One region of the Priestia sp. USM5 genome, then DNA from elsewhere that is predicted to be linked to it. Evidence: riboswitches for the same ligand, from Rfam matches in the RefSeq annotation. Region 1 holds a riboswitch; the other holds the start of a gene.
The links. A riboswitch is a leader RNA that binds a small molecule or an ion and turns the genes downstream of it on or off. The one in region 1 is predicted to bind S-adenosylmethionine.
Positions count from the first base shown of each region.

Region 2: linked by a shared signal. The riboswitch ahead of ACWATA_RS27350 (phosphoadenylyl-sulfate reductase) and the one ahead of mtnK (S-methyl-5-thioribose kinase) in region 1 are both predicted to bind S-adenosylmethionine.

Region 1 is NZ_JBSGKN010000001.1:3,368,572-3,374,374, reverse strand. It holds gene ACWATA_RS18045 (methylated-DNA--[protein]-cysteine S-methyltransferase) at 1-434, shown strand, start outside; gene ACWATA_RS18040 (hypothetical protein) at 435-599, opposite strand; gene ACWATA_RS18035 (hypothetical protein) at 674-913, opposite strand; gene mtnA (S-methyl-5-thioribose-1-phosphate isomerase) at 1,038-2,096, opposite strand; gene mtnK (S-methyl-5-thioribose kinase) at 2,132-3,304, opposite strand; SAM riboswitch class I at 3,440-3,590, opposite strand; gene ACWATA_RS18020 (carbon-nitrogen family hydrolase) at 3,682-4,464, opposite strand; gene ACWATA_RS18015 (pyridoxal phosphate-dependent aminotransferase) at 4,577-5,749, shown strand.
Region 2 is NZ_JBSGKN010000006.1:6,080-11,882, reverse strand. It holds gene ACWATA_RS27370 (YugN-like family protein) at 1-230, shown strand, start outside; gene ACWATA_RS27365 (potassium channel family protein) at 240-1,028, opposite strand; gene ACWATA_RS27360 (VOC family protein) at 1,096-1,479, opposite strand; gene cdaS (sporulation-specific diadenylate cyclase CdaS) at 1,577-2,203, opposite strand; SAM riboswitch class I at 2,516-2,618, shown strand; gene ACWATA_RS27350 (phosphoadenylyl-sulfate reductase) at 2,872-3,585, shown strand; gene cysP (sulfate permease) at 3,605-4,684, shown strand; gene sat (sulfate adenylyltransferase) at 4,737-5,803, shown strand, end outside.

The DNA.
Region 1 (5,803 bases):
AACATATTTGGTTTGATAGCGATGATCACAACGAGCAGCTTAAAAAACTTGTCCATGACGAGAATTATCACCTTGTGAAAGAAGCGAAGCGGCAGCTTCAGGATTATGCTGAAGGGCGCACGCTAACATTTGATGTGCCTTTGGATATAAAAGGAACAGACTTTCAAAAAGAAGTGTGGTTAACGCTTAAAGGTATACCTTATGGACAAACGTGGTCTTATAGTGATGTAGCGGAGTCTGTTAATCGCTCTAAAGCCGTAAGGGCTGTGGGACAAGCGAATCGTCGAAATCCACTGCCTATTATTTTACCTTGTCACCGTGTTATTGGTAAAAATGGAGCTTTAACAGGTTATGCAGGTTCCCAAACTCATATAAAAGAAAAACTATTAATGCTTGAAAGAAATGTAGCAAAAGGCGCTCTGGAGTTAAAATAACTATTCACCGTCTAATTTCCAGCCTTCTCCCTGCACAAAAACACCGTCAATTTGCTGAGGAGAAGGGAGGGAATTTAGTTCTTCATCTTTGGATAAATCGAATAGCTGATATTGCTGCTTGCGATTTAACGCTTTGTTTTTATCCGTTTTTTGCTCTGCACTCATTTTTACTCCTCCTTATTCAAAAAGAATCCCCTATAATATATGTAGAAAAAGCAGAGAGTACTGTTACAATTGTGTTACAAATGCAGCCAAAAAGCGCTGTTTAATAAAAAAGGTTGAGACATAACAAAATCAATGTCATCTAAAGATGAACAACTCGTATAGATGAACTGAACCGCTTGTGACACCGCAGTTGATTTCCGTGCAAGACTTCGCTTTCCGCGGGCGGCCGCTGAGCCTCCTCGTCGCTTGCGCTCCTGCGGGGTCTCACCCCTTCGGCTTTTCCCGCAGGAGTCTTCGCCTTGCCCTCCAATCAACTGCTAGAGGGAACGAAACAGATAAAACGATATTTACCATCACAAAAAAACGAACCACTAATCAACATGTTGATTAGTGGTTCGTTTTGCAGTGGGGCTAAAATACTTTTGTCCCAGCCTCTTGTTATTGAGCAGATTGCAGCAAAACTTTTTGAATGGATTCAAAAGACGGGGAATGGATAACTCCATGCTCTGTAATAATGGCCGTAATCAGTTCGCTTGGCGTCACATCAAAAGCTGGATTGTACACAGAGATTCCGTCTGGAGCAATTTGCGTATCTCCAATGTGCGTTACTTCTTTAGGTGAACGTTCTTCAATAGGGATGCTGCTTCCGTCTTGAATAGATAAATCAAATGTGGACTGCGGCGCTGCTACGTAAAATGGAATACCGAATGCTTTCGCTAAAAGAGCAAGTCCATACGTTCCAATTTTGTTAGCCGTATCGCCATTTGCTGCAATGCGGTCAGCACCTACAATGATCCCATTAATTCCTTTTGTTTTAATGGTATGAGCAGCCATATTATCCGTAATCAGCGTAACGTCTACTCCCGACTGCTGAAGTTCCCATGCTGTTAAGCGAGAACCTTGAAGAACGGGTCTTGTTTCACAAGCAAATACTTCAAGCGGAATATCGCGCTGCTTAGACAAGTGAAAAGGTGCTAAGGCTGTTCCATAATAAGCTGTAGCAATTGAACCAGCATTACATATTGTCATGATTTTATCCTTCTTTTTAAATAAAGAAAGAGCATGATCTCCAATTCGGTAGCACGTTTCTTCATCTTCTACTTGAATTTGAATAGCTTCATGAACAACTTTTGTTTTAGCTTCATTAACGGACGAAGCGGATTCAGCGCTTTTCGCTACGCGCTTCAATGCCCAAAATAAATTGACGGCAGTAGGGCGTGAGCTAGCTAAATACTGTTGATCAAGAGCTAGCTTTTTGTTAAATTCCTTGACTGAATCTGTGTCATAGCTAAGCGCAGAAAGAGCAAGACCAAAAGCCGCCGTAATGCCAATTGCAGGGGCTCCGCGTACTTTCAAGGTAGTGATAGCATCCCATACGTCTTTAATGGTTTGCAGCTTAATATATTCAACTTTGCCAGGAAGCTGCTGCTGATCTAATAAAGTAATATATGATTCATTCCATTCCACTGAGCGCGGAAGTGATAGTGTATTTGTCATGCTGATACCGATCCTTTCATTGTGTACATTATTCGTTATCGAAGTAAATGTTCAAATTCATTTGGTGAAACGTCTTGTTGGTGCAGAAGCAAATAGCGTCCAATTTTTAACGCAGTACGTTTAGCGTTAATTTTTCTTTCCTCTGAAGAAATTTCGTCTAAGTCCGCCACGTGAGCTAAGCCAATCGTACGTCGAATGATTTCACATCCTGCATATCCAACAGCATCTTGCCACGTTTGCGTTAAAATTTCATGTAATAAGCGCTCGTCTTTAGCGAAAGGTTCAGTGTTTTCAGAATGCCAAAGCGCAGTAAAGGTATCTTTGAATACGTTCCATGTGTTCGTAATGTGTGCAAATAACGGTTCGCGATTTGTTTCTCGAGAAAGAGCATTTAAAAATAAATTCGCAACAAATTGCCCTAAATCGAATCCAAACGGACCGTAAAAAGCAAACTCTGGATCAATCACTTTCGTTTCTTGACTGCTAGCAAAGATGCTGCCTGTATGTAAATCACCGTGGATTAGCGTTTGCGCATTTGTTAAAAATTTATATTTTAATTTTGCTGCTTGTAGCTTTACATCACCATCATTCCACAATTCTTCTACATCAGGACGCAGCGCTTTTTCAAATTCATTTGTATCAATATCAAAAAAAGGATCTGTAAAAACTAAATCTTCCGTAATATTGCATAAGTCGGGGTTGCTGTACTTAACAACTTCTTCTTTTTTATCCTGAGGTTTTAAGGCGAAATCAGACGTTTTGAACGCAATATGTCCTAAAAAAGAACCGATATGCTGTGAGAGCAGAGGATAACTTTCACCTTGAATAAGTCCGGCGCGAGAAATCGTTAAGTGAGACAGGTCTTCCATGACCGTAACAGCAAGCGTTTCATCGTGGTAATAAACAGCGGGCACAAGTTCTGGCGTAAATGCACCGAATTGCTTGAGCGCATTGCTTTCAATGGTGGCACGGTTCAAGGATAGAGGCCAGCTTTCGCCTACAACTTTTGCATAGGGAAGCGCTTGTTTGACGATAATGGATTTATTCGTTTGATCATTTATGATGTGAAAGACGAGATTTAAGTTGCCGTCACCAATTTCACGGGCAGTCAGTGCTTCTGTGGCATCAAAAAGACCTAGCTTTTTCACAAGTTTGATTGCTGAAATTTCTGTTAAAGGGTGATACTTCTCTGCTTTTGTTATTGACATCGGAATCCCTCCATAGTTTATTAAACTGATTTGTTTACTAAGTTAATAGGTTTAAGAATATATGGAGGCTTTTATAATTTTAGAAAATATAAAAGCCTCTTTCGTTGGAAAGAGGCTTGATTGTAGTGTTCAAACCTCTTATCTGCCAGAAAAAATTACTTTCTGTTGGAATTAGCACCGTGCCTTTGTAAAACATGTTTTACGGGTGTGATCCATCTTAGGATGGAATGACGGTCGGTTGCTGGGCTTCACAGGGCCAAATCCCTCAGCCAACTCTTGATAAGAGTACGATTACTTATTCAATTTTGATTTGTTTGAATATTTTATGATATCTGGTGAAAATCGTATCATGCAAAAAAACGGCTGTCAATACATAATTAATAAAATTCTGTACGGCGATCTGTAAAGACGGGAATTTGTTTACGAATTTCTTTTACAAGTTCCAGGTTAACGTCAGCACTTAAAAGTTCTTCGCTATCGCCAGCTTCAGCGATTATTTCTCCCCACGGATCGATGACTAAGGAATGTCCGGCAAATGTGTTATTAGGATCTTGGCCTACACGATTACATGCGATTACATAGCATTGATTTTCGATTGCGCGGCTAATGAGCAGGGCTTTCCAGTGGGCGAGTCTTGGAGCCGGCCACTGAGCGACAACAAACAAGACTTCTGCTCCGCTGCTAGTATGAACCCGTATCCATTCTGGGAAACGAATATCGTAACAAATAACTCCTGCGCACAGTGACTGTTCAAGTGTAAAAAGGTTTTTTGCTGTTCCTGCTTCTAAATACAGGTGTTCATCCATTAATTTAAATAAGTGCAGTTTACTGTATTGTGATACTTCACGACCTTTTCGGTCAAAAATATACATCGTATTCGTGACGCCTTGCTCTGTTTTTTTCGCGATCGAACCTCCCACAATATTTACTGCGTTTGTTTTAGCAAACTGAGAGATTAATTGCTTGGCTTGCTGCCCTTCATCATCTGCAATTTCGTCTAGCCGCGTCAAATCATAAGCTGTATCCCATAGCTCAGGAAGCACAAGGATATCAGGGTTTTCTTTCAGGGCTTCCGTCATTTTTTGTTCGATATATTTTCGGTTTTTAGTTGGGTTTCCAAACGCAATATCAAGCTGCAAACACGTAATTTTTACACTCACTTTATCATCCGTCCTTTTTTTAGTAGTTGAAAAAAATGACTTTACAAGTTGAGTATTACAATATATTATTTGTGACTAGAATTTCAAGAATTTTTTGAGAAGGTGTGCGATGATGAAACAATTTGAGCAATCGGAACTATTAAAAAGTTTACCAAAACAATTTTTTGCATCACTTGTGGGCAAGGTAGGAAAAGTAATGGCCCAAGGGCACGACGTTATTAACTTAGGGCAGGGAAATCCTGATCAGCCTACTCCTTCACATATTGTAGAAACACTGCAAAAAGCAAGTGCTAATCCTATGCATCATAAATATTCTCCATTTCGGGGGCACCAGTTTTTAAAAGAGGCCGTTGCGACTTTTTATAAACGAGAATATGGCGTTGATGTGGATCCTGAAAAAGAAGTAGCTATTTTATTTGGCGGAAAGGGTGGACTTGTTGAAATCCCGCAGTGCTTGTTAAATCCTGGAGATACAGTGCTGGTTCCGGATCCTGGGTATCCTGATTACTGGTCTGGAGTAGAGCTTGCAAAAGCCAAGATGGAAGTGATGCCTCTCACGGCTGAAAATCATTTTCTACCCGTATACGAAGAGATAAGTGAACGTGCTAAAGAACAGGCAAAGCTCATGTTTCTAAACTATCCGAATAATCCTACTGGTGCAGTGGCAACGGCAGAATTTTTTGAAGACACCGTGGCGTTTGCTGCCAAGCACGATATTTGTGTGGTACACGACTTTGCTTACGGAGCCATTGGATTTGATGGTAAAAAGCCAATCAGCTTTTTACAGACTCCTGATGCAAAAGAGACGGGAATTGAAATTTATACTCTTTCTAAAACGTATAACATGGCGGGATGGCGAGTTGGATTTGCTGTAGGAAATGAAAGTGTAGTAGAAGCTATTAATCTTCTTCAAGATCATATGTATGTCAGCCTCTTTGGGGCCGTTCAAGAGGCAGCAGCCGCAGCTCTGTTGGAATCTCAACAATGTGTGAATGATTTAGTTAAGCGCTATGAATCTAGACGCAATACCTTTATTCAAGGGCTTCAAGAAATTGGTTGGGATGTTACATCCCCAGCGGGTTCCTTTTTTGCATGGCTAAAAGTTCCTAAAGGATATACTTCTGAACAATTTTCAGATTTACTTCTTGAAAAAGCCCACGTTGTAGTGGCACCTGGAGTAGGCTTCGGAACATATGGTGAAGGCTATGTGCGCGTAGGACTGCTGACGGATGAAGAGCGCATGAGAGAAGCTGTATCTCGAATAAAAAAATTAAATTTATTTTAAAAACGCATTGACAATCCTTTTTGAGTTGGCTTAATATGTAAGAAGTTAACGAGA
Region 2 (5,803 bases), on a different contig from region 1:
CTACGAATGGAGAACTGGATTCTAAAGGAACAACCGTACAGATTGGTACGCCATTTTTACTTTCACATAAGTATCAAATTGGCCTAGATGACAATGTTCACAATGGAAACGTGGGTGCTTCATTTAATCAGTTTGCAGAACCCCAAGACGCAGACGCTTCATTTCCAGAAAAGTATATCAGCTTAGGAGAAGAGCTAATTAGAGAGGCAGAAGAGGCGCTGCTTCGGTAATTGAAGGGACTATTCTTTTCTTAAACTCTCTAATTTTTTTACAAAAATATGTTCGTACATGACCTGACTAATCAACTCGTTTGTTTTAATCATTTCATTTACCCCCAAATTTTGCGCATTTTGAATATGCTTTTTTGTTAACAGTTCAACGATGCTGTAAATAGAAGGGTTCAGTCCTTGCAGAGCGACTAGTGTAACAATAGTATTCATGTCTGCATATTCTTCTGTCTTATGCTGATCCGCAGTAATCAGCACTTTTTTTGCGTACCGAGCATTAGCAAGTTCTAATACCTCATAGTGAGAGGGACTTCCTTTAATAAAATGAACGCGATCACAAATCATGGGGTTTTTAGTCAGAGAGTCGTCGATAAGAACAATGTCTTCTTTATGAAATGCGTCGCGATAAGACTCTAGCACGAGTTTGGCGCGCTCATTCCACCCCACAACGATGAAGTGATCTTTTCCATAAAACTTTAAATTCCCTTCCAAATAAGCGCTCTCAGCGGAAACAGCAATTTTAGAAAGCGTGACAAAATAAGTAGTAATAAATCCCGTTCCAACCAGGACTAAAATAATTGCAGCTAACCTTCCAATCGTAGTGGTGGGAGCAAAATCACCGTACCCTATAGTAGAGATTGTAATAATAACCCACCAAATTCCTTCAAACACATTCCCAAACGTTTGCGGCTCTAGGAAATGTATAAGCATGCCGAAAAGTAAAACAAGGCAGCCGATAATAAAAAGAAGCCGCACTAAAATAGAACGACGAAAAAGTCGGAATAATAGCCATTCCATCATAAAAAAACCTCCAGTGATTAGTCATAGCCACAGTATGACCATTTTTCACTGAAGGTATAAGATATCTTTATCTTTTTACTTCGTAATATTCAATCCATTCTTTGTCTGGACCGTAGAAAAATAAGTATCTTGCTCCATTTGGCAAAGTTACAATGTTTTCTTCCACAAATGAAACGCCTGCTGATTTTAAACGCTCAAACTCCTCTTCAATTCCATCTACTGCCAGCGCAAAATGATGAACTTTACCTTCACTAGGTAAGCTTGAGTTATACCCTTGAATTAACTCTACGATTACATTGCCTTCTAAACCTAGAAAAGCTAGCTTCAAAGACGGATCGGTATGTGGTAGTGTTTCGATGAGCTCCAATCCCACTTTTTGTGTATAGAACTCAATAGATTCTTCTATATCCTTTACTTGAACGCCTACATGTTCAAATTTTAAAATTGCCATATGCATCACCCGTATCTATAGTATGTAAAAACTATGAAATATATTAAAGAGAAAGGATAGATAAGTCAAGATAGGGCTGCTTATCAGGAAAGGGCTCTTAAATCATATTTTTGCTGGAGTGAATAGGGTAGAGGCTTCCATCAAGCGCAAACGAAATTTTGCCTGTTTCTTCAGATACAACTAAAATTAATGCATCCGATTTTTCTGACATTCCAATGGCTGCACGGTGACGTGTTCCCAACTTTTTGTTCGTTGAAATAATAGACGAGAGAGGTAAAACATTAGCAGCTGAAATAAGCTGACTATTTCTAATTAGGACGGCTCCGTCATGTAAGGGTGTCCCTGGATAGAACAGTGTCTCAACTAGCGTAGCGCTGACAGGAGCTTGAATAGGCATTCCTTTTTGAATAAGAGGATCAACATTTTGTTCCCGTTCAATGACAATTAAAGCGCCGTGACGTTTCTCAGAGAGGTTATGAATAGCTAGGGATAGAGCAGCGTATTCAAATGTATAAGGCGATAAGTAATGGCGCAAGTAATAAGAGGCGGCCGTAGCTTGAACATCTTGAAATAACCTTCTCATCTCCTCAAAATCACATAAAATACAATGATCACTCGTGTCTAAATGTTTAATTAAATTAGAGGCTTCAGTTGAAATCTGCTGTAAATATGTTCGCACATTATTTTTAATTGTATCGTCTAATTGAAAGGGTTGTCTCTCCATCTTATATAGCTCCTATCTGTCAGTCAGTGTTATCTGTAATGTGTGCTAATGTGGGTGAATTATCCGTAAAGCTCATAAATCTGTTATTAATTTTATAGAGAGATTTTGTATTTTATTTAGCAAGAGAACATAAAAAGTCGAAAAAAAAGAAAGCGTTTTATAAACTGATATATTCACATTTGGGTTAAATTTACATATGTTGTTTTAAATAAAAGTATAGATATTTCTGTGAATTTAAAGTATAGTTTTCTTATCGGATATATAATTTTTAATGTTGACAAATATTCTAAATATGCTAAAATTTTTAAAAAATGCTTATCAAGAGTGGTGGAGGGATCTGGCCCGCTGAACCCCGGCAACCTGCTTAGCAAGGTGCTAATTCCAGCAAAGTGTGTATCATTTTGAAAGATAAGGTGAAAATTATTGCCTACCCAGTCTTTCAATACGGAAGACTTTTTATTTTGATATAGCGCAAGAGATATTTTGAGGAGGGACAACGATGACTGTAAACCCCGACTTAAAACAAACCTTTGAACACGCCGAAGCAAAGTAAGAATTAAATAGTTTCGCTGACTAGACACACTAGAGGCGGTTTTATCCAATTCTAGTGGGTAAAACCGTCTTTTTTTATTGGATAACGCGGATAACTAAGAATTGGAGTGGAGAAAATGGCAGACTTATATACGTACGAAAACTGGAGCGATACATTTCCAGAGTTCGACAGTAAAGATGAAACAAAAGGAGCCCTTTCAGCATTGCAGTGGGCGTATGATACCTACGGAGATTCAATTATTTATGCGTCAAGCTTTGGGATCGAAGGAATCGTGTTAATTGATTTAATTTCAAAAGTGAAAAAAGATGCTGAAATTGTCTTTTTAGATACAGGGGTTCATTTTAAAGAAACATATGAAGTGATTGATGCAATTAAAGAACGCTTCCCTGATTTACGTATTCATATGAAAAAGCCGGATTTAACTCTTGCAGAACAAGCTGAAAAACATGGAGATGAGCTTTGGAAGAGTCAGCCTAACCTATGCTGTCAAATTCGAAAAATCATTCCGCTAAGAGAATCCCTTGCTCCTTATGATGCGTGGATTTCTGGTTTAAGACGCGAGCAGTCTGAGTCTCGTGCCAACACGAATTATTTTAATAAAGATGAGAAATTCAAGAAGGTGAAAGTTTGTCCGTTAATTCATTGGTCATGGAAAGAAATTTGGCGTTATGTGTATAAGCATGATTTGCCATACAACAAACTTCATGATCAAGGCTACCCAAGTATCGGCTGTGAGCCCTGTACCGCACCTGCCTATAATGTAGACGATTTACGTTCAGGAAGATGGGCAGGTACACAAAAAGTGGAGTGCGGATTACACGAATCTTAAATACGAAAGAGCTGAATAAATGATGCTTTTATATGTTGCCTTTATCATTGCGCTTTTTTTTGCAATGAATATTGGGGCAAGCGGTGCAGCAGCTGCTATGGGCGTTTCATACGGCTCCGGTGCAATTAAAAAGCGAAGAGTGGCCCTGTTCATCTGTGCTGTAGGAATTGTGCTCGGAGCTGTTACCGGAGGCGGTGAGGTGGTAAAAACCATCAGTTCAGGTATCATACCTGAAAAACTGCTGTCAGTAGAATTAGTTATTATCATTCTGGCTGCTGCAACGCTGTCACTCTTTTTCGCGAATTTGATTGGTATCCCTCTATCAACAAGTGAAGTAACAGTTGGCTCAGTTGTTGGAGTAGGGGTAGCTTATCAATCTCTGTATGTAGAAAAACTTTTAATTGTGATGTCTTTTTGGATTATTGTTCCGCTAGTTTCATTTGTTATTGCTTTTTTGATTGGGAAAGTGATAAAGCGCAGAGCGCATAAAAAAGAAGCAGAGGGAAAGTGGAAAAGAGTTTTAACGATTTTAGTTATTGCAACGGGATTCTTTGAAGCCTTCTCAGCTGGAATGAACAATGTGGCAAATGCTGTCGGTCCTCTAGTAGGAGCTGGATTAATGGATGCTACAACGGGTGTCATAGCAGGAGGATTGGCGGTGGCGCTCGGAGCTCTTTTACTAGGAGGCCGAGTTATTGAAACAAACGGAAAAAAAATTACTCGCTATTCTGTAGGAGAAGGCTGCATTATCTCGGGTACTGGTGCTTCTCTTGTTACAGTCGCTTCACTGTTTGGTTTGCCAGTACCGCTTACACAGGTCACTACGTCTTCTATTATTGGAATAGGCGCAGCGAAAACGGGATTTACGAAAGAACAGCGCGAAGTGGTCATTCAAATGTTAAAGGTTTGGGTGGTATCCCCTGTATTTTCACTCGTAATCTCATATGTTCTTGTGAAATTAGTACTTGAAAGCGACTTATATTCATTTGTGGTGCTAGCTAGTGGATGTATTGCTACAGGAGGTATTCTAAGCTTAGCTAGAACGACTAGAAGAAAAAGAGCAAGCCTGCAGTCGGAAAAAGAAAAAATGACTGCGTGATTCAAGTACTTTTTATTATATTGTGTTAATTACTTAAGGAGGATTTTACAAAATGGCAACAATTCAAGCACACGGTGGAGAATTAATTAATTTATATCAACCAACATATGACTACACGTCACTAACAAAAGAAATTGAAGTAGACAACATGGCTCTAAGCGATTTAGAACTAATTGGAATTGGTGCTTATAGCCCAATTACGGGGTTTTTAGGAGAAAAAGATTATCAATCAGTTGTTGAAAATATGCGTCTAGCAGATGGAACTGTATGGAGTATTCCTATTACTCTTCCCGTAACAGAAGAGCAGGCTAAAGAATTAAACATTGGCGACAAAGTAAAACTAGTTCAAAGCGGTGTGACATATGGTGTTTTAGAAGTTTCTGAAGTATATACGCCAAATAAAGAAAAAGAAGCGGAAAATGTGTACCGCACAGCAGAACTGGCCCACCCTGGTGTGAAGAAAATGATGGAACGCCCAAATGTATATGTAGCAGGTCCAATCGTACTTGTAGAACGTACACCTAAAACGCGTTTTGAAAAGTATTACCTAGATCCAACTGAAACAAGAGCAGCATTTGAAGAGCGCGGTTGGAAAACGGTTGTTGGATTCCAAACTCGTAACCCTGTTCACCGTGCGCATGAGTATATTCAAAAAACAGCATTAGAAATTGTAGACGGCCTGTTTTTAAATCCACTTGTAGGAGAAACAAAGTCAGATGATATCCCAGCAGATATCCGTATGGAAAGTTATGAAGTACTTTTAGAGAACTATTATCCTAGCGATCGTGTAGCTTTGGCAGTTTTCCCTGCTGCAATGCGCTATGCTGGACCTAGAGAAGCTATTTTCCATGCAATGGTTCGAAAAAACTTTGGATGCACGCATTTCATTGTAGGCCGTGACCACGCTGGTGTTGGTGACTACTACGGAACATATGATGCACAAAAAATCTTCAGTAACTTTACGGCAGATGAATTAGGAATTACACCTTTATTTTTTGAACACAGCTTCTACTGCAAGAAGTGTGAAGCGATGGCATCAACGAAAACATGCCCTCACAGCAAGGAAGATCATATGATTCTATCTGGTACCAAGGTACGTGAAATGCTTCGTAACGGAGA